DNA from 3 places in the Paraburkholderia caribensis genome. Region 2 is predicted to be linked to each of the others. Evidence: predicted binding sites of a transcription regulator. Region 2 holds the regulator's gene; each other region holds the start of a gene.
What was found. The regulator FliA, encoded in region 2, starts transcription of late flagellar genes. The targets are predictions, from matches to a motif close to CTAAAGTTTNNNNNNNNNNNGCCGNTA.
Positions count from the first base shown of each region.

Region 1 (7,281 bases), on a different replicon from region 2:
ACAGCAGACCGCCGTATGCGAGTGCAGCAATACTTGCTGTCACGAAGTGTCTTCTTTGCATTGTCGTTCTCCGTCAATGAAGCAATGGAAGGGAAATGCACGTTTGCACGCGTGATCTCGCGCAAGCGCAACAGCTACGCTTTCTCTACCAATATCAGAAACGTGTTGCGGTTGTGAAGTGCAGCGCTGAAATTGCCTTGCCTGAGCGCAAGATCGGACGCAATTGACGACGTGAATGTATCGTAGGGCGAAACAGTGCGTGTGACCGTTTCGTCGTCCGGGCGATTCGGGTGATGAATCCGCGCGGGAGCGGATAAAAAAAGCCGCGCGCTTCTTTCGAAGCGCGCGGCCGAACACACGACCTCGCGATCAATACGCGCTGCGCGTGCTTACCTTCAGTTTCGACACCACGTTGGGGATCGCCTCGCTTGCGGGCAGCGCTTCATCCACCGACGTGCGTCCGCCGTCGCGGAAGAACGCCTGCTCGGCCGCCTTGTTCAGCACGAGCACGCTGATGCGCCGGTTGGTCGGCTCGTCGGCGACGTTCGCGTTGAGCGGCAGTACGTCCGCCAGACCGCGCACCTGCAGCAGCTTGTCTTCGCGCATGCCGCCCGCGACCAGTGCGCGCCGCGCCGCGTTCGCGCGCTCCGACGACAGTTCCCAGTTCGAGTAGCCGGCCGGGCCGTTCGCGTATGTAACGGCGTCCGTGTGGCCTGCAATCGAAATGCGGTTGTCGACATCGTTCAGCGACGCACCGATCTGCGTAAGAATCTCGACCGCGTAGCTCTGCAGTTTCGCGCTGCCTGTCGCGAACATCGGGCGCTTCAGCGAATCGACGATCTCGATGCGCAGGCCCTCGTTCGTGATCGAGATGCGGATCTGGTCCTTGAACGCCTTCAACGCGGGCGTCTGCTCGATCAGCGCCGACAGCTTCGCTTTCAGCTGTTCGAGACGCGCGGTGTCGTTGGGCGCCGTCGTCGCTTGCGTGAGCGTTGGCCTGGCAGGTTCCTGCTGCGCTTTCTTGCCGTCGCCGGGGCGCGTGTCGGACATGTCGCGGCCGCCGCCCTGGATCACATTCGGACGCGCCGCCGCGGTGCCCTCGTTGCCGCCGAGCAGGCTCGACAGCGGCGTGTTGAAGTAATCCTCGATGCCCTGCTTCTCGTACTTCGACGTCGAGCCGAGCAGCCACATCAGCAGGAAGAACGCCATCATCGCGGTCACGAAGTCCGCGTAGGCGATTTTCCATGCGCCGCCGTGATGCCCGGCGTGCCCGTCGCCCTTTTTCGAGCGGCGCACGATCACGGGCGCGGCTTTCTCGCTCGCCTGTTCGCTGCGCGGTCGTCTTTCGGCCATGACAGTCTCCTTCCAGCCCGCGTCAGGCCGACTTCGGCATCTTGGTGGCGCGCACGGCGTCGTCGAGCTCCTGGAAGCTCGGACGGTCGGCCGTGAACAGCACCTTGCGGCCGAATTCGACGGCGACGGGCGGCGCGTAGCCGGACAGCGACGCGAGCAGCACGGCCTTCACGCACTGATACGGCTTCGCTTCCGCGCGGCCCTTCGCATTGAGCAGATCGGCGACAGGGCCGATGAAGCCATAAGCGAGCAGAATGCCGAGGAACGTGCCGACCAGCGCGCCCGCGATCATCTCGCCAAGCACGGCGGGCGGCGCGCCGACCGAGCCCATCGTGTGCACGACGCCCATCACGGCCGCGACGATGCCGAACGCGGGCAGACCGTCAGCCATCTTCTGGATCGCGTTCGCGGCCACCGACGATTCGGCGTGATGCGTGGCCAGCTCTTCGTCCATCAGGTCCTGCATCTCGTGCACGTTGACGTTGCCCGTCGCCATCATCCGCAGATAATCGACGATGAAATCAAGCAGATGATGGTCTTTCAAAACGTGCGAATACTTCTGGAAAAGCGCACTTTCCTCAGGCGCATTCACGTCGGCTTCGAGCGCCATCATGCCTTCCTTACGCGCTTTCTGAAGCAGCTCATAAAGCAATGCAATCAGCTCGAGATAAACCTGTTTCGAATAACTGCCGCCCTTGAAGCATCCGGGCAAAGCCTTGAGGGTTTTCTTCAATACCGAAACGGGATTGCTGACGACGAACGCGCCCATTGCCGCGCCGAAAATGCACAGCAGTTCGAACGGCTGAACCAGCGCGGGCAAATGGCCGCCCACTCCCACGAAGCTCCCGATCACAGAGCCGAGAACCAGCACCCAACCAATAGCGACAAACATGGACCTTCTCCAATTTTTGGCACATGCGGCACACCAATGAACCGGCAGGTTTCGCTGCCTGAAAATTGCGTACCGTTTTGTTAATTCCGTGAAGGTAGTAACGGCTCGGTCGACGCTGTGCTGAAGTGTGGGCAAAGCCGAATCAGGAAAATATTTTCGATTGTTTGATTTATATCGATGCTTCGGTCGCTCTTACTCAGCCCATTTTTACCGATCGATGATTTAAAACAGATAATCGTTCGCGGTCGGCAAAATGGCTGGAATCTTGAGTGTGGGGCGGAAAATAAAAATCGCCGGGTGAATGACAGGTCGCCGGTCAAGCTGGAGAGAAGCGAGCGCCAGCAGGCGGCAATTCAGTTCGCAGGGCAAGTGAATATCGACTCATGATTTGAGTCGACCAAGCGCGCAATCGCCTCGGGGCGACCAGCGGGACACAGGTTCCGATCACCCGACCACACGAAGTGGGGACTTCACTGCGCCAAAGCCGCCGCATCCGAAGCCGGCGATTCAATGAACGCAGGCGTACTGTCAGGTGAAGCGGCGGCCGCTTCGTGCGCGTGCGCCGTCGCGGAGACGGGCGTTGCCGAAGCAACGGGCGCCGCTGCCGCTGCAAGCGGCGCGGTCTGTTCCTTCGAAGGCGCGGGCATGATGACAGGCGCCGCATTGCCGCCCGGCGTGGACGACATCGGCGTCACGACCAGCGCCGGTGCGGGCGCGGGCACCGGCAGCGGCGTCGCGTCGACGGTATTGCTGGGCACGGGCACGCTGCGCACCACATTCGCCAGATAGTGGCTGATCAGATTGAAGAAGCCGTCGTAGAACTTGCCCGACTGGATGGTTTCGCTGGAAATCTTCACCATCGCGTCGCTGTTCTGGCGGATCGGCAGCGACAGCGAGCCGAGCACGCTCAGCCCGACACTCGCCGACGTATCGCTTTTCTTGAGCGCGTAGCCGCTCTGCACCGCGTTTGCATAGACGATGCTGCTGTTGGTCGCATCGTCGCCCGCCGTGCAGACGATATGGAATTCGACGGTGAAGTGCGAATCGCTGGCGGGCTGGAAGTTCTTGCTGGCGTCGACGGTATCGGGGCGCACCAGCGTCGTCATGTAGCCCTGGCTCAACAGCGCGCGGCGCGCGCCTTCGCAGGCCTCCGTGCTCGTCACCTGAAACGTGCGCGTGTACGGGCTCGCGCCGCTGCTGACGAAGTCTTCCTGCAGCTTCGCCTTGGGCGGCGTCGAGCACGCGCCGAGCGCGGCAAGCACGGGCAGGGTGAACGCGAGAGCAATACGGGAAAGGCGGCTGGACATGATGAAGAAGCGAACAACGGGCATCGGACGGCAAGCATTGTAGTGCGGTTTGCTGGCAAGCCGTTATTACATCGGCTGACAGCCGCACGCGCCGGGCGGCGCGCGAAACGGGGCGCGGACGCTTGCCCATGCCGCACAAGGCGCGGGCGCCGCTGGCGCATCTCTTACAAAGTATTTCAGGCGCGCGGCCTGTGGCCGTCACGCCGTGTCAGGGCACCCAGCTTTGCGCGGTGCGCGGCAGTTCGACCGTAAAGACGGTGCCGATGATCTCGTCCGATTTACCCGTCACCTTGCCGCCATGCATGTGCACGATCTTGTGCACGATGTGCAGCCCGAGGCCGAGCCCTTCGCGCGAGCGCTCGCCCGCGCCGTTCGAGCCGAAGGCCTCGAACAGATGCGGCAGCATCGCGGGCGCAATTGCGCCGCGATTGCCGACGGTCAGGCGGAGCCGGTTCGGCTCGTCGGCATCGAGATCGACGGTGATCGGGCTGTCGTGCTCGCCGTGATGCAACGCGTTGCTGATCAGATTCGAAATGGCCTGCCACAGCAGGTCCGTGTCCCACGTGCCTGTCGTATTGCCGCGCGAAGTCAACACGATCTGTCCGGCGCGCTCGTGCGTCGCGAACTCTTCGATCACGCCGCGACACAGCGCCGCCAGATCGCTTGCACGCGGCTGCAATTGCATGCGGCCGCCTTGCAGGCGCGCGAGATTGAGCAGCTGATGCACCATCCGCGACATGCGCATCGTGCTGTTCCTGATGCGGTTGGCGACGGTCGCCGATTGCTCGTCGGAGGCGTTGCGCACCAGATATTCCGCCGACGCGAGCACCGTGCCGAGCGGCGTGCGCAGATCGTGGCCGAGCACGGCCATCAACATCTCGTTCGCTTCGAGCAGCTGGCGCGTGGTCAGCAGCTGATCGGCGAGTTGCCGCTTGTGCTGCTCAAGCTGCACGAACACATCGACCTTCGATTGCAGGATGCGCGGGTCGAACGGCTTGTGCAGGAAATCGACGGCGCCCGCTTCGTAGCCGCGAAACGTGCGCGACGCGTCTTCCGTCGTGGCCGTCAGAAAGATGATCGGCACGTGCGACGTGCGCGGGCTGCCGCGCATCAGCGACGCGAGCTCGAAGCCGTTCATGCCGGGCATGTTGACGTCGAGGATCGCGAGCGCGGCTTCATGCTTGAGCAGCAGGTCGAGCGCGGCCGTGCCCGAGTTCGCGACCAGCAGCTCGATCCCCGGGCGTGCCAGCAGTGCTTCGAGCGCCGTGATGTTATGCGCGATATCGTCGACGATCAGAATGTTGACGGTTGAGTTCCTCATGTCATCGTTCTAGTGTGAGCCGGCAAACCGGCGAGCCGCCGGGCCATCAGGGTTGGAGAAAGCACTTCGTCGACGGCGCCGCGCGCGATGGCCGCACGTGGCATCGTCGGCGAGACCGCGGTTTGCGGGTCCTGCACCCACGCAATGCCGCCCATTGCGCGGATCACTTCGAGGCCGTGCGCGCCGTCGTCGTTCGCGCCGGACAGCAGGATGCCGACCAGCCGCTCGCCGTACACGTGCGCGGCGGATTCGAACAGCACGTCGATGGACGGCCGCGAATAGCGCACCGTCGAATCGATCGACAGCGCGACCGTGCGGTCGTCGTCGATCAGCATGTGATAGCCGGGCGGCGCGAGATGCACGCGGCCCGGCAGGAGCGGCTCGCCTGCATCCGGCTCGACGACGGGCAGCGCGCAGCGATAGCCGAGCGTCTCGGCCAGAAGGCTCGGCGAATCGGCGGGCAGGTGCGAGACGATCAGCACGGCGAGCCTGAACGATGCCGGCAGCGCGGGCAACAACACGCTCAATGCGTCGATGCCGCCCGCCGACGCGCCGATCGCGACCGCCTCGAACGCACGCGTTTCCACTGGCGCGGCTGCGCCCGGCGGAGAAGGTCGGCGAAGTGTGTTCATACGCGTTGATCGTTCGTTCGATATGGGAGTGCGCGGGCAGTCTAACGCTTCTGATAGATGCGCTCGCGCTCGCGAAATTCTTCAAATGCATCGTACTGCGTCGAAAAACGCAGGCTTTCCTTGCTGCCGAGTCCGAGAAAGCCGCGCCGCACCAGCGTGTCCTTGAACAGCCCCAGCGCGCGGTCCTGCAGGCCGCGATCAAAATAGATCAGAACATTGCGGCACGATACGAGATGCGCTTCGAGAAACACTTCATCGGTCGACAGGCTGTGGTCCGCGAACACCACGCGCTCTTTCAGCGAGCCGGAGAAACGCGCGCCGCTATACGCCGCGTGATAGTAATCGGCGAGCGAGCGCTTGCCGCCCGCGGCCAGATAGTTGCGGGTGAAGCCCGCGATCCGGTCGAGCGCGTAAATACCCGCTTCGGCCCGCGCCAGCGCGTCGGGATTGATGTCGGTTGCGTAGAAGAGCGTGCGCTCGGTGAGACCTGCTTCGTCGAACAGGATTTTCAACGACCACAGTTCCTCGCCCGTGCTGCAGCCGGCCACCCACACCTTGATCGACGGATACGTTTGCAGCACGGGCAGCACGTGGTTGCGCAGCGCGAGAAAGTAGTCCGGGTCGCGGAACATGTCGCTGACCTGCACCGTCAGGTAGTGAAAGAGCCGCACGAAGTCCGCCTCGTTGCGCATGATCCTGTCCTGCAACTGCGACAGCGAGCTCACGCCGAACTCGTCGAGCGCCTGCATAAGACGCCGCCGCAGCGAGGACATCGAGTAGCGGCGGAAGTCGTGCTGGTACTTCAGATAGATCGCTTCCAGCAACAGCTTCAACTCGATGTTGAAATCGTGCATGCGTTGCGGTGAATCGTCGTACGAGATGCGGCTCATGGCTGACGGTTCCTTGCGCCTAGCGCTGCCGCAGCCAGACGCGGCACAGCGAGATCAGCTTGTCGACGTCGATGGGCTTCGAGATGTAGTCGTCGGCGCCCGCTTCGAGGCAGCGCATGCGGTCTTGCGCCATCGCTTTCGCCGTCAGCGCGACGATGGGCAGTTGCGCGAAGCGCGGGTCGCGGCGGATGTGCGCGATCGCCGTCAGGCCGTCCATCTCCGGCATCATGATGTCCATCAGCACGAGGTCGACTTCGCGTCCGCCGTTCAGCGCTTCGAGCGCCTCGCGCCCATTGCGCGCGATTTCGAGCTTCGCGCCGAGCGGCTCCAGCACGTGCGACAGCGCGAAGATATTGCGCACGTCGTCTTCCGCTAGCAGGATGGTGCGTCCTTCGAACTGGTTGTCGCGCTGGCGCACGGTGCGCAGCATGCGCTGCTGCTCGGGCGCGAGCGACGACTCGACGCTGTGCAGGAACAGCGTCACCTCGTCGAGCAGACGCTCCGGCGACTTCGCGCCCTTGATGATGATCGATTTCGAGTAGCGGCGCAGCCGGTGCTCCTCGTCGCCCGACAGCATGCGGCCCGTATAGACGATGACGGGCATGGCCTGATGCGTGACGTCGGCGGCCAGCTGTTCGAGCAGATCGTAGCCGGTGCCGTCGGGCAGCGCGAGGTCGGTCACGACGCAATCGAACAGCGTTGTGGACAGTTGCTCCAGCGCGCCCGCGAGGGTCGCGACGGCGACGATTTCGGTAGTGTCGCTTTGCAGCAGCGCGCGGATGCTCTCGCGCATCGCCGCATCGTCCTCGATCACCAGCACGCGCTTCATGCGCTGCTGCAGGCGCGACTCGAGCCGCCGGATCGCGGCTTCGAGCGTGGTGCGCGC
Region 1 is NZ_CP026102.1:2,830,215-2,837,495, reverse strand. Features, by position in the region: gene C2L66_RS29225 (BPSL1445 family SYLF domain-containing lipoprotein) at 1-61, opposite strand, end outside; gene motB (flagellar motor protein MotB) at 370-1,353, opposite strand; gene motA (flagellar motor stator protein MotA) at 1,376-2,245, opposite strand; gene C2L66_RS29210 (DUF2242 domain-containing protein) at 2,716-3,576, opposite strand; gene C2L66_RS29205 (hybrid sensor histidine kinase/response regulator) at 3,761-4,873, opposite strand; gene C2L66_RS29200 (chemotaxis protein CheB) at 4,870-5,505, opposite strand; gene C2L66_RS29195 (CheR family methyltransferase) at 5,547-6,395, opposite strand; gene C2L66_RS29190 (response regulator) at 6,415-7,281, opposite strand, start outside.
Region 1: the regulator FliA is predicted to act here: its motif matches at 2,489-2,515, upstream of motA (flagellar motor stator protein MotA).

Region 2 (7,281 bases):
GGCCGCGTTGCCGGGCACGCCGACTACTGATCCTGCGTTTGGCCTGCCGGCGATCTGGATCGATACGAATTTGCGTGAACAGGCGCAGGTGTACGGCTACACGGTGGTGGACTCGAGCACGGTCGTCGCGACGCACCTGAATCACCTTGTCGTCACGCACGCGGCGGAGTTGCTCGGCCGCCAGGAAGTGCAGGCGCTGATCGAGCGGATGCAGAAGGATGCCGCGCCGCTGGTCGACGATGTGGTGCCGAAGATGTTGCCGGTTGCCACGTTGCAGAAGGTGCTGCAGAACCTGCTTGAAGAGGGTGTGCCGATCCGGGATATGCGGACGATTCTCGAAGCGCTGTCGGAGCATGGGTCCAAGATTACCGATCCGCATGATCTCACCGCGGCTGTGCGGCTATCGCTTGGGCGCGCGATCACGCAGCAGTGGTTCCCTGGCAATGGCGATATTCAGGTGATGGGGCTTGATGCGCATCTGGAGCGGCTGTTGACGCAGGCGCTTGCGACGGGGGCGAATCCGGGTCTTGAGCCGGGCCTCGCGAATACGCTGTTGATGGAAACGCAGAAGGCGATGACGCGGCAGCAGAATATGGGGCTGTCGCCGGTTATGCTTGTGCAGCATTCGCTGCGGGCGATGTTGGCCAGGTTTTTGCGGCGTAGCTTGCCGCAGTTGAAGGTGCTTTCTTATGCGGAAGTGCCGGATACCCGGCATGTTAGGGTTGTTAATGTGGTTGGGACGTAAGGGTTTGGTTTTTGGTTTTTGGTTTGTCTGCGACGCTGGGTGGTTTGCTGGCGTTTGCGCTGGCATCCGCGTTTTGCTTTTGCTTGCGCTGGCATCCGCGTTACGTTAGCTCGCTTCAAGCGTCGCCCCTGTGCGGGGCGGCACCTACTTTTCTTTGCCGCCGCAAAGAAAAGTAGGCAAAAGAAAGCGGCTCAAACCGCCAGCGCTAATTCTTGCCTGAGGGCCCCCAAAGGTTCTTACGCTTCACACGGCAACCACGTGACCCACGTTCGTTGCCAACGCTCTTGCGATGCGCCTCACCCGCTTCACGCCCCCGCTTTTCAGCACGCCGCGCCAGACAGTCTACCGCCGCCCAGGTGGCAAACTGTGTGTCGGCTTTCGCGCCATACGCGCACCACTCCAGACCGATAGCGCATGCGTCCCACCCTGTAAGAGCGCCAAGCCATACGACGCGACAACCTACACACAGTTTGCCACCTGGGCGGCACATACCATTCGCTGACGCTGGCCAAAGTACGGGTGTTTGAAGTGGGTGAGGCGCTCATTCGAAGCGTTGGCAACGCACACGAACCAGGGCGTTGCGGTGCGAAGTGTGGGGACGTTGGGGGCCCGTGGGCAAACGTCAAGAATTGGCGGTGTGAGCCGCTTTCTTTTGCCTACTTTTCTTTGCGGCGGCAAAGAAAAGTAGGTGCCGCCCCGCACAGGGGCGACGCGTGAAGCGAGCTAACGTAAAGCGGATGCCAGCGCAAACCCCGGCAAACCGCCCGGCGTCGCAGACAAACCAAAACCAAAACCAAAACCAAAACCAAAACCAAAACCACACAAAAAACCCACATCCCATCCCGCAAAGTCACAAACCCGAGCCCCTTGCGGGGAACCCGCAAAAACATTCCATCGCCCGAATTGCCAGCGTTTCACCGTCTTTATTGCCCGATGGCCAATAGACGTCTACCGCAATAATTCATCTCATCGGGAAACGGTATGTCACCGGACCGGGCAGCTCATCGGAGATCAGCTTGAACATTCGCAAATTTGTCGGTGCAACGAGTCGTGACGCGCTGCGTCTCGTCCGCGAGGCATTGGGCTCCGATGCAGTCGTGCTGTCGAACCGCACCAACGAAGATGGCAGCGTCGAAATCGTCGCCGTCGCCGACCGCGACCTGAGCGCGATCACGCCGCGCAGCCAGGAAGGCGCCGCCAGCCAGGGCACAGGCCCGACCGCGACGCCCGCCGGCGCACGACCGATGCTCCCCTCGATGCCCGTCAACAACCCGTATGCGAGCGGAATGCCCGACGTGTTCTCGTCGGTATTCGGCGCGAGCCCCGAGGCAGGCACGGAACGCATGCCCGCCTCAAGCGAAGAGAAGACCGAGCCGCAAACGGCATCCGCCGAAAACGCGGCAGCCGAAAGCCAGCCGAACCCCGCGCGCCCAACGGACGACGTGCGTGTCGACCTGCGCAGCGAAATGCCCGCCGCATCGGCGAAACCCGCAGCGGCAGCCATGCCGGAAACATCGGCCCGTCACCGCACGATGGCCGAAACGAACCCCTGGCTGATCGATCACGCGCGCCGCATCGCGTCGAAGGACGTGGTCCACGCGGCCAATCCGACGATGACGCCCGCCGCCGCCATGGCGCGCGGCCTGGGTACGCCCGTCGATGCCGTCCAGGAAGAAGCGAAGCCCGACTGGGCCCGCGAAGCCGCACAACTCGCCGCGCGCCGCGCCACGCAGAAAAACAACGTGATTCCGACGACGGCGGAGGGCGCAGGCGACATCAACATGTCGCGCGACCCGCGCAAGAACGCAGCCGCCGCCGACATGACGCCGAAGCAGGCCGCCGCGCTGACGGAATCGATCAAGTCGCGCATCGAGCAGATTGTCAACGAGACCGTGATGCAGGAACTGACCTCCATGCGCGGCATGATGGAAGAACAGTTCGCCGGTCTCGTGTGGGCCGACCGCCAGCGCCGCAGCCCGACGCATGCCGCATTGACGCGGCACCTGTTCGCGGCCGGCTTCTCGGCGCAGCTCGTAAAGATGGTGATCGACAACCTGCCCGAAGTCGAAGGCATGGACGAGGGCATGGAGTGGGTCAAGACGGTGCTCGAATCGAACGTGCCCGTGATGGAAAACGAAGACGCGCTGATGGAGCGCGGCGGCGTGTTCGCGCTGATGGGCCCGACGGGCGTCGGCAAGACCACGACCACGGCCAAGCTCGCCGCGCGCTGCGTGATGCGCTTCGGCGCCAGCAAGGTCGCGCTGCTCACCACCGACAGCTACCGGATCGGCGGTCACGAACAACTGCGTATCTTCGGCAAGATTCTGGGCGTGTCGGTGCATGCCGTGAAAGACAGCGCCGACCTGCAGCTCGCACTCTCCGAGCTGCGCAACAAACATATCGTGCTGATCGACACGATCGGCATGAGCCAGCGCGATCGTCTGGTTTCGGATCAGATCTCGATGCTGTGCCGCGCGGGTCAGCCCGTGCAGCGCCTGCTGCTGCTGAACGCGACGAGTCACGGCGACACGCTGAACGAAGTCGTGCAGGCGTACCAGAACGCACCGGACCAACAGCCGCTCGCCGGCTGCATCCTGACCAAGCTCGACGAAGCGACCAACCTGGGCAGCGTGCTCGATACGGTGATTCGCTACAAGCTGCCCGTGCACTACGTGTCGACGGGACAGAAGGTGCCGGAGAACCTGTACGTCGCGACGAAGAAATTCCTGATCAAGAGCGCCTTCTGCATTCCGCGCGAGAACTCGCCGTTCGTCCCACAGGACGAGGACGTGCCGGCGTTGCTGTCGGCCCTGTCGGCCCGCTCGACCGCCGATCTGCACGAGGTTCGCTTTGGATAAGTTCGTGCTGGACCAGGCTGAAGGACTGCGGCGTCTGCTTGCGCGCTCCGGCTCGCGGGTCATAGCGGTCGCAGGCGGCTCGCACGGCGTAGGCGTGACGACGACGGTGGTGAATCTCGCCGCTGCGCTCGCCGAGCAGGGCAAGGATGTGCTCGTCATCGACGAAAGTCTCGGCGCGCGTTCGGTGAGCACGATGCTGGGCGGCGTGCGCGGCGCGGGCAATGTCGCTGCCGTGATGCGCGGCGAGATGACGCTCGACGAGGCGGCTGGACGGCACGCGCTGGGCTTCGCGGTGCTCAACGCGTCGCGCGGCAATCGCGAGAGCTGCACGCGCGAACAGATGGGCGTGGTGCTGAGCGGACCGGCGGACGTGGTGCTGATCGACGCGCAGGTGGACCGCGAAGGCTCGCTGTCGGCGCTCGCGATGCAGTCGCACGACGTGATGGTGGTGACGCGTGTCGCGGCGCAGGCGATCACCGATGCGTATGCATGCATGAAGCGTCTGCATTTTGCGCACGCGATCGCACAGTTCCGCGTGCTCGTGAATCACGTGCAGAGCGTGGCCGATGCACACACTGCGTTTGAGAACCTGGCGGGCGTGGCGGGGCGTTATCTCGCTGTGTCGCTTGAAGATGCTGGCTGCGTGGCGGCCGATCCTTTGATGGCGCGGGCCATGGAGTTGTCGCGTTGTGTCGTCGATGCGTTCCCATCGGCACCTGCTGCGCGCGATTTCCGTCATATCGCAGCCGAACTGCAGTACTGGCCGATGCGGCCAGCGATTTCGTCACGGACGCATGGCGTGCCGCCGACGACCGTAACAACGGCGCAATACGCCGATCAACCGTCAGCGCAGCACGCGTGAAGGCAAGGACAAGGGGAGCACGATGTACAACGCTCAAGGAAAAATCTCGCAAGCCGAGGTTCTGACGAAGTACGCACCGCTGGTGCGCCGTCTCGGCTTGCAGCTCGTGGCGAAGATGCCGGCGAGCGTGGATCTCGACGATCTGATTCAGGCGGGCATGATTGGTCTGCTGGATGCGGCGAGCCGCTACAAGGAAGACCAGGGCGCGCAGTTCGAGACATACGCGAGCCAGCGGATTCGCGGCGCGATGCTCGACGAGTTGCGCAGTAATGACTGGTTGCCGCGGAGTTTGCGGCGCACGTCGCGCGAGGTGGAGTCGGCTGTGCATCAGGTTGAGCAGTCGCTCGGGCGCTCGGCGAGCGAGACCGAGATTGCTGAGCATCTGAAGATGCCGCTCGATGAGTATCAGTCGATGTTGCAGGATCTGCACGGCAGTCAGCTGATCTATTACGAAGACTTTGATCGTTCGGCCGATGATGAGCCGTTTCTTGACCGGTACTGCGTTGATCATTCCGATCCGTTGTCGGCATTGCTCGATGAGTCTTTGCGTGGCGCTCTGGTCGAGGCGATTGACCGGTTGCCCGAGCGGGAGAAGCTCTTGATGTCGCTGTATTATGAGCGTGGGTTGAATTTGCGCGAGATCGGCGCGGTGATGGAAGTCAGCGAATCGCGGGTTTGTCAGTTGCATTCGCAAGCTGTTGCAAGGCTTAGGACTCGTTTGCGGGAGCAGGCATGGGCTTCTGCTGAAACTAGCTGATGCGCTGTTGATTTTTGCTTTTGCTTTTGTTTTTTTGCCCTGCGGGCTGCTTTGCTCGTTTCTTACTCTTCGAGAGCCGATCTTTCTTTAAGGTCGGCTTTTGCTTTTTGGTTTGGCTGCGGCGCTGGGCGGGTTATCTGGGTTTGGCGCTCGCATCCTTTTGCTTTTGCTTTCGCTTTCGCGGGCATCCGCGTTACGTTAGCGTGCTTCACGCGTCGCCCCTGTGCGGGGCGGCACCTACTTTTCTTTGCCGCCGCAAAGAAAAGTAGGCAAAAGAAAGCGGCTCACACCGCCAGCACTAATTCTTGCCTGAGGGCCCCCAAAGGTTCTTACACTTCACACGGCAATCACGTGACCCACCTTCGTTGCCAACGCGCTGAATGAGCGCCTCACCCGCTTCACGCACCCGCGTCGCAGCACGCCACGCCAGATAGTCCACCGCCGCCCAGGTGGCAAACTGTGTGTCGGCCCTCGGTGCTCCACGCGCTTCACTCCAGACCGATTGCGCACGCGTCCCACCTTGTAAGAGCGGTACCCTATACGACGCGACAACCTACACACAGTTTGCCACCTGGGCGGCACGTACCATTCGCTGACGCCAGCCCTTGTACGGGTGCGTGAAGTGGGTGAGGCGTTTATTCGAAGCGTTGGCGACGGGCACCAATCGAGGCACTGTCGTGTGAAGTGTGGGGACGTTGGGGGCCCGTGGGTAAACGTCAAGAATTGGCGGTGTGAGCCGCTTTCTTTTGCCTACTTTTCTTTGCGGCGGCAAAGAAAAGTAGGTGCCGCCCCGCACAGGGGCAACGGTTGACGCGAGCTAACGAATCGCGGATGCCAGCGAAAGCAAAAGCAAAAGCGAAAGGATGCGAGCGCAAGACCTACGCAACCCACCCAGCGTCGCAGACAAACCAAAACGCAAAACGCAAAAACCAAAAAGCCGATACTCAGATCGAGCACCGGCCAGGTAAAAAAACAAAAACCAGGGAATCCAGAAGGGGAGCACCCCCTTCGCAAAAAACTCACATTCCGAATGCAGGAACCCGCCCATCGGGCCCATAAAGCGCCCCCCGCTCGGGCCCAACCGCAACGTTCAGCGCGGCGAGCGCCCGCCGGTTGTACTCCATTCGAGTCCGAATCAAAGCACCATTCGTGGTATTAAACCGCCGCGCCCGCTCAACCGCCTTCTGCAACAAGGACCACTGCGTCGCAAGCCGCGAATCAGCTGCCACCGCCAGCTCCATCCCCTTCCATCCGCCCGGATACCCCAACTCCGCCAGCTGCGAATCCCGCGCCTTCTCCAGCGTCGAGAGCCGCTCCACCAACTCCATCTTCTTTTCGACGATGGGCGGCAGCGTGTCGATGGGATGCACCGTGGTCAGCGCCTTCTCCTCTGCAGCGAGGACGGAAGCAAACAGCTCCACAGCGGAATATTCGTCAATGACGGTGGCAAGCAGGGCGTCTTTCATCACAAAGCAACTCGCTAGGCACCGGCTCGCGCATCACGCAAACCGGATTTGTCACAATTACCGCCCGGCACCCGCCGCACCGTCCATCGGTGCGTCCATCAGTTGCCGGACGACTGGCTCTTCTTCTGCAACAGGTCGCGCGCCGTCGCCAGCACGCCATCGGCGATCTTGCCGGAGTCGATCGTCAACGTGCCGTTCTTGATCGCCGACTTGATCGACTCGACATGCGCCGTGTCGATGTCCGACGAACCGGCGCTCGCGAGGCTGTGCAAATGCGACGACAGCCCCGACAGATTCACATTGGCGTCGCCCGACGCGCCCGTGGCCGTCGACGTCGCCGTGCCTGCGCCGCCCGTCGTGGCGGCCTCGCCTTGCTGCGTGCGCTGCAGCCCGTCTTTCAACGTCTGCAGGCCTGAATGGGTAGTGGAATCAACTTTCACGATTGGCTTCCTGAACGATTTGAATGAATTAACGGCATCCATCCCTCGAACTTTAGGTCAGCCGATCCGGTACGTTTTTCAAGTTGTAACCACAGGTAACACCCGTCAGAGCTGGATCACGACGGTTCCGCCGTCCTTCACGATGCCCTGGAT
Region 2 is NZ_CP026101.1:3,504,632-3,511,912, reverse strand. Features, by position in the region: gene flhA (flagellar biosynthesis protein FlhA) at 1-745, shown strand, start outside; gene C2L66_RS41250 (hypothetical protein) at 1,469-1,663, opposite strand; gene flhF (flagellar biosynthesis protein FlhF) at 1,762-3,603, shown strand; gene C2L66_RS15660 (nucleotide-binding protein) at 3,596-4,465, shown strand; gene C2L66_RS15655 (RNA polymerase sigma factor FliA) at 4,488-5,222, shown strand; gene C2L66_RS15650 (flagella synthesis protein FlgN) at 6,242-6,688, opposite strand; gene flgM (flagellar biosynthesis anti-sigma factor FlgM) at 6,787-7,128, opposite strand; gene flgA (flagellar basal body P-ring formation chaperone FlgA) at 7,234-7,281, opposite strand, start outside.

Region 3 (7,281 bases), on a different replicon from region 2:
GTGCACAACGCGACATCGCAAGGGTTTGAGATTCAAGGCATTCACGATGCAACCTCAAAGTCTTCGTGTCTGCAATGTAGGCGGCGCGAATTAAAAGAGAATTAAAGCGCGTGCACTAGCCCATCAGTTCGGAAATCTCGATCAGGTTTAGCTGTGACAGCCTGGTCTGCCGCCTCGATCTGCCGCATGCGGCGTTCGAGTTCGAAGATATCGGCGGACGACGAGAGATACGCATCGCGGCGGTGGTGCTCGGCGCGGTCCAGCAGTTCTTCTGTGCGGTCCAACAGTTCGAAGATGATGCGGATGAAGTATGCGAACATGGGTGCTCCTGTTGCGTCGGTTCTCGCACAACCCTGTGCCGAGCGTGCCATTTCGCAGAAGTCCTTATCGGGCGGTCTTGCGCGTTATCCAGATGCCGCCGGAGGAGGCGAAAGTGTTCGGATAGAACCCACTTTCGCCCGGCAACAGTTTGCTTTCACGTGCTTCCATGCGGATAACGGTTTCGCGGAGGCGGCCGTATTCGACGGCACGCCTTGATGCGTGCAGAAAGCCGGTTCATGAACATTCGAGGCAAGGAGAATCCGATTGATGCCGCTGGAAAGACTCGAAGGCTTCGACGACCACGTCGCTTCGCTACTGCAGCAATGGAACGCGCCCGCTGTCGGCGTCGCTGTCGTCGTCGGCGACACACCTGTGCTGACGCGCGGATACGGCTTTCGCGACTATGACAAGCGCTTGCCGTTCGATGCGTCGACGCTCTTTCCCATCGCGTCGAACACGAAGCTGTTCGTCGCGCTGGCGGCGGGCATGCTCGTCGACGAAGGCAAGCTCACCTTCGACAAGCCGCTTTGCCAGCATCTACCGGAACTGCGGTTTCATGACGATATCCAGCGCGTGATCGCGTGTTTCGCATGGCATCCGCGCCGGGCTCGACCTTCGAGTTCACCGAGCGCGACGGACAGTTCGTCTCGCTCGATCAGATGACAGGGGCAGGGCGTTTCATTTTTCGCAAGGTGTAACGCGTATATGGACGAGCGTCCCGCTTCCGCTGACAAGCCGGCATCCGGCCCGTCCCGCGTCGGCACCCTGCGGCAGATACCCGGCGGCGTCTGGGTGTTGGGTTGCGTGAGCCTGTTGATGGACATCTCATCGGAGATCGTTCACAGCCTGCTGCCGATGTTTATGTTGGCGGGCCTCGGCGCAAGTGCAACGACGATCGGCTTGATCGAAGGCATCGCCGAGGCCACTGCGCCCATCGTCAAGGTCTTCTCCGGTGCGCTCAGCGATTACCTCGGCAATCGCAAATGGCTCGCTGTCGCGGGTTATGGACTCGGCGCGCTGAGCAAGCCCTTGTTCGCGATAGCGCCGACCCTCGGTCTCGTCGTGACGGCGCGCGTGATCGACCGGATCGGTAAGGGCATTCGCGGCGCGCCGCGCGATGCGCTGGTCGCCGATATCACGCCGCCGCCGCTACGCGGGGCCGCGTTCGGCTTGCGGCAGTCGCTCGATACAGTGGGCGCTGTTCTCGGGCCGTTGCTCGCGGCCGCGATCATGCTGACCTGGGCGAACGACTTCCGGCTTGCGTTCTGGCTGGCCGTCATTCCTGGCGCGCTGGCCGTCGCGTTGCTGGCGGCCGGCATCAACGAACCCGCGCGCCAGGCCGGCGCGAAGCGTGTCAATCCGATCCGGCGCGACAGCATGCGCCAACTGGATGACGCGTACTGGTGGATCGTCGCAATCGGGGCCGCGTTCGCACTCGCGCGCTTCAGCGAGGCGTTTCTCGTGCTGCGTGCGCTGGACAGCGGCGTGCCCGTCGCGCTGGTGCCGCTCGTGATGGTCGCGATGAACGTCGTGTATTCGCTCTCGGCCTATCCGTTCGGCAAGCTCGCGGATTCGACGAGTCATGTCAGGCTGCTGGTTGGCGGGCTGGTGATACTTGGCGTGTCCGATGTCGTGCTTGCGTATGCCGTTCACTGGAGCCTCCTGCTCGCGGGCGTCGCGCTGTGGGGCCTGCATATGGGCATGACACAAGGGCTGCTCGCGACGATGGTGTCGCACAGCGCGCCCGCGCATTTGCGCGGCACGGCGTTCGGTCTGTTCAATCTCGCGAGCGGACTGGTGACGCTGATTTCCAGTGTGATCGCGGGCGCTTTGTGGGACACGATAGGCGCGGCTGCGACGTTCCATGCGGGCGCCGTGTTTTGCGTGGTCACGATCGTCCTGCTGCTCGCACGTCCCGCACGACGCATCGAGGCCCGCAGCTAAACGGCGCGCGAGAAAGGGGCTTGCGTCGCCTCGCCGTGAAATATGTTGGCCAACCCCGCGCGGCAAACGACAGGTTGTCTGCATGAAAGATTCGCGGACGCAATGGCAACCGGACTGTCAGTAAAAGTTATTACCGCGTCAGCGATAAACGAGGTTTTACCGATTACCCCTTTCATGAAGCTATAAAGCTTGCATAATTATTCGTAACATTAAAATTAGAGAGGTTCTCTTTGTAATGCCGGTTAATGGAAATGGAAGAAGTATGAATTGATTAAAAAATGTCAATATATATCAATAGGTTGTAGTGTTGTTGAGCGGTATTTCCGCACCGCAATTCCGCATCGTTCTTAAACGGAAATTAACTGAAGAAACCTAAAGCAATATTTAGAGCCGTCGTAAACCCCGTCGAGTGGCGGCGCGAAGTACCGGATAGACCGCATTGCCGCTCATGTCGATCTTTCCAGAACCGAAAGGGGTTGAAATGCTTAACATCAATACGAACATCATGTCGCTGACGGCGCAGAACAACCTGGAGGGTTCGCAAAACGCGCTCTCGCAGGCCATCAACCGTCTGTCGTCCGGCAAGCGCATCAACACGGCCGCTGACGACGCAGCGGGTCTCGCGATCGCGACGTCGCAAACGGCATCGATCAATGCGTTGACGCAGGGGGCCGCAAACGCGAACAACGGCATTTCGATGGTGCAGACCACGAACGGCGCGCTGCAATCGATCGTCGACAACCTGCAGCGCATCCGTCAGTTGGCCGTGGAAGCGGGCGACGGCTCGCTCGACTCGAACGCGCTCGCCAATCTGCAAGCAGAAGTGTCGACGCGTCTGACGGAAATCACGCGCGTTGCACAACAGACTACGTTCAACGGTCAGGCCGTGCTGAACGGTGTCGGCTCGGTCAACTTCCAGATCGGCGCGTTCAACGGCCAGCAGATCACCGCGGACTTCGGCACGCAAAGCTGGGACGCGAACTCGCTGGGCATCAGCGGCTTGAGCGTGGCGACGGCTTCGGGCGCGCAAGCGGCCATGAGTTCGATCGATAACGTGCTGACGAGCGTCAACACCTTCCAGGCGACCCTCGGCGCGACGCAGAACACGTTCCAGGCCGCCATTTCGACGACGCAAACGGAAGCGACCAATATGAGCGCCGCCGAATCGCAGATCACCGACGCGGACTTCGCAACGGAAACAGCGAACCTGTCGAAGGCCCAGGTGTTGCAGCAAGCTGGTATCTCGGTACTCGCGCAAGCGAACTCGATGCCGCAGCAGGTGCTGAAACTTCTGCAGTAACGGCAGCGTGCATCCTGTGCTGGGCGAGCAGGATGCACGGTGTCCGCCTGGCAGATCGTCTCTGCGTTCGCCACGGCATGCCTCATCCGCCTAAGGTCTCGAAGGTTCGAGCGACGGATAAAGACGTACGAGCATTGCGTCGAAGGCGTCTCGACAAGAATCGCGAAGACGTGCTCGCGCTCGCGATCAGAACACGAACTGTCCCTCTGCGGCAAACGTGGAGAGCGGATTGCGCGGACTCGGCGTTTCGCGCTTTTGCAGTCCTTCAGGCAGTGAAGACTTGTCGCCGGGGCGGCCGATCGCGATCGCCGCTTCGACGGCATAGTCGTCGGGAACAGCCAGTTCGGCACGGATGCGCTCGCGGTCGATGCCGGCAAGACCATGAGCCTTCCATCCGGACAAACTGGCCTGCAGCGCGAAATAGCCCCATGCTGCGCCCGTATCGAATGAATGGGACGCCAGCGCGACCTCGTCGGTTGCGCCCGGCGGCGTGAATGTCCGTTTCGACAGCACGATCAGAATGGCGGCGGCATGTTGCGCCCAGCCCCGGTTGAACTCGTTGAGAAAGCCGAGAAAGCGGGTCCAGTGCTCCGTATCGCGCCGTGCATAGACAAAGCGCCACGGCTGCGAGTTGTACGAAGAAGGCGCCCAGCGTGCCGCTTCGAGGAAGGTCAGCAGCGACGCTTCCGGAAGCGTGTCTTGCGCGAAGGCGCGCGGCGACCAGCGCTCCAGAAATTGTCTGTCGATGGGATGCTCGGCCGTACGTGAATTGGATGAAGTCATGATGGTGATGTGTCGCGTTTGCTGATCGGAGTTTCGTGCGTGAATCGGGATATTCCGGATCACGACGTTAAGTGGCTATACGTGCGGATCCAAACAATGTTTGCGCATATCGAAAGCATCAATCGTCGATACGCAACGCGCACAGCGCGAAGCGAAGCGCATCGTAGCAACGTCAATTTGCATATATTCAATCGTCGTTTGGAAGACGCGATGGGCGTCGCTAGCATGCAGGAACTTCTGACTTCCTGTTCGACATCCATCATGTCTACCGTCGCTATTCCAACCACTGCGCTGGACTCGTCCGTTGCGCACGACACCACGCGCCCAGCCGTCATCCGGTCCGCGCAGGATGTCTCCCGTATCGTCAATGCAGGCGCGGTGAAGGGCAGCAATGCGCGCATCGTCATCGCGATTGCACTAGGCGGGGTGTTTCTCGATGCCTATGATCTGACCTCGCTTGCGTACGGCATCAAGGACATCGCGAAACAGTTCGCACTGTCGCCCGTGCAAGTGGGCTTCGTATCGTCGGCGATTACGTTCGGCGCGATTCTCGGCGCGTTGTTCGGCGGCTATCTGACGGATCGGATCGGCCGCTATCGGGTGTTCATGGCCGACATGCTGTTCTTCGTCGTCGCCGCGATTGCGGCCGGTCTCGCGCCAAACGCATGGGTGCTCGGCGGCGCGCGCTTCCTGATGGGATTCGGTGTCGGACTCGATCTGCCCGTTGCGATGGCGTTTCTGGCCGAATTCTCGCGTGTGGCGGGCAAGGGCAACAAGGCGGCAAGCGTCGCGGCGTGGTGCCCCGCGTGGTATGCCGCGACGAGTACATGCTATCTGCTGATTCTCGGTTTGTACGCGATCCTGCCCGAGCACCAGCTCGGCTGGCTGTGGCGGCTGACGCTCGCATTCGGTGCGGTGCCCGCGATCGTCATCATTCTGGTGCGCAGCCGCTATATCAGCGAATCGCCTGTGTGGGCAGCGAACCAGGGCGACCTGGAAGGCGCTGCGCGCAGCCTGAAGCGTTCGTATGGCGTCGATGCCGTCGTCGAACGGACCACGGCGCCCGTCGCACAACCGCGCCGCGCTTCGTGGCGCAACTACGGCGTGCTGTTCAACGCCACCTACCGCCGACGCACGATACTCGCGGCCGTGATCGGCAGTGCGTCGTCGTTCGGTTACAACGCGATCATCTTTGGCTTGCCTGTCATCATCACGAGCTTTTTCGCGCAGGGACCGCTGACGACAATCGTCGCATCGCTCGCGCTCAATCTGTTGTTCGCGTTCGTGGGCGGGCTGATCGGCGTGCGAACCGCACCGACGGTCGGCGCGTGGAAAATGACCGTGCTCGGTCACTCGCTGCAATTCGCGTCGTTGATCGGACTCGCGCTGATCGGTCGTCCGGGCGGCACGGCGCTGGTGGTGGCGGCGATTCTGCTATTGGGCGGTTATCTGTTCGGGCAAGGATTCGGGCCCGGGTCGCATTCGATGACCTACGCGTCGCTCAGCTACCCGACTTCACTGCGCGGTATCGGCGTGGGGTTCAATCAGACGCTCGTGCGCACGGCATCGACGATCTCGCTGTTTCTGTTCCCGGTGCTGGCGGGCGCGCTCGGCACGAAGGTGTTCTGGGTCATCGCCATTGCTCCGCTGACGTCGCTGCTGGTGCTGCTCGCGATCCGCTGGGAACCGTCTGGTTACGATATCGACGGCGAGGACTATGCAAGCCTGCCGACCGTGACAGGGCGGGCGGACGCCTGAGGGCCGGTTCATCCATCGGCGGTGCGTTGCAAAGCATTGCACAAATGCTTGTTTGTGCAATGCGCCGCCACTGACTAGATTCGATGAATATGCCATGAGCAGGAGGATGCATCATGTCGATGAACCTCGCATCGTTTTATCGTCAGGCCATATTTCATCCGTTCCAGGCTGTCCGTCATCGGTTGCAGGCGCGCTCCGCCTACGCCGCCGAAGCACGCACGGGCCCGCAGCCGGAGCACTCGCCGCGCGATGCGGGAGAACGCCTCGAGCGTATCGCCGTCTATGCGCGTGCGGGCTACTTCAATATGGGCTACACGTTCGAGATGTTTCATGTGATCGGCGAAATAGCGCCGGACTAGTTGAGCCGCGCGCTTGCATGGAGCGTAAGCAATGAGCGATATCGTCGTCGAACAGCCAGCCGTTGTCGAAGCCGCGTTGAACTATCTCGTCGCGACGGGAGAAAAGCCCGCCACGTATGCGTATGAGCCGCCTGCAGGCGAGCCGCAGCGCAGCGGCGTGTATCGAACGCAGCGCGTGAGCATCGTCAATGCGCGCGTGTCGCCGCCGCCGGGTGGCCTGTCGCTGGACCGCAATGGCTTCGAGCTGCGGCAGCACGCGAGCGCGCTCAGCGACTTCTCGGACCCTGCCGCGATCGAACGGGTTTACTACCCTGAGGCCGAAGCACTGCTCAAACGCTGGACGGGCGCGAAGCGCGCCGTCATCTTCGATCACACGCTTCGCGACGGCCAGGCGGCGCGAGCGAGCGGTGTACGCGAACCTGTCAAATTCATTCACAACGATCAGACATTCGTCTCGGGTCCGCGCCGCGTGCGCGATCATCTGCCGCCGCATGAAGCGCAAGCATTGCTGAAAGGCAGGGTGGCGATCGTCAACCTGTGGCGTCCTGTCGGATCTACGGTCGAGTCGTCGCCGCTCGCATTGTGCGATGCGCGCAGTATCGCGCTGACCGATCTCGTGCCGTCGGATCTGATCTATCCGGACAAGGTCGGCGAGACGTATGCATTCGTTTTCAATCCGCGGCACCGCTGGTACTACTTTCCGTTGATGACGCCGGAGGAGGTCCTGCTGCTGAAAATCTACGATTCCGCGGGCGACGATATCGCACGGCTGACGGCGCATACCGCATTCGACGATCCGTCGTCGCCGCCCGATGC
Region 3 is NZ_CP026103.1:610,580-617,860, forward strand. Features, by position in the region: gene C2L66_RS32195 (DUF3563 family protein) at 102-320, opposite strand; gene C2L66_RS32200 (serine hydrolase domain-containing protein) at 589-984, shown strand; gene C2L66_RS32205 (MFS transporter) at 1,027-2,265, shown strand; gene C2L66_RS32210 (flagellin domain-containing protein) at 2,747-3,565, shown strand; gene C2L66_RS32215 (nitroreductase family protein) at 3,752-4,348, opposite strand; gene C2L66_RS32220 (MFS transporter) at 4,610-6,106, shown strand; gene C2L66_RS32225 (hypothetical protein) at 6,220-6,465, shown strand; gene C2L66_RS32230 (CmcJ/NvfI family oxidoreductase) at 6,497-7,281, shown strand, end outside.
Region 3: the regulator FliA is predicted to act here: its motif matches at 2,638-2,664, upstream of C2L66_RS32210 (flagellin domain-containing protein).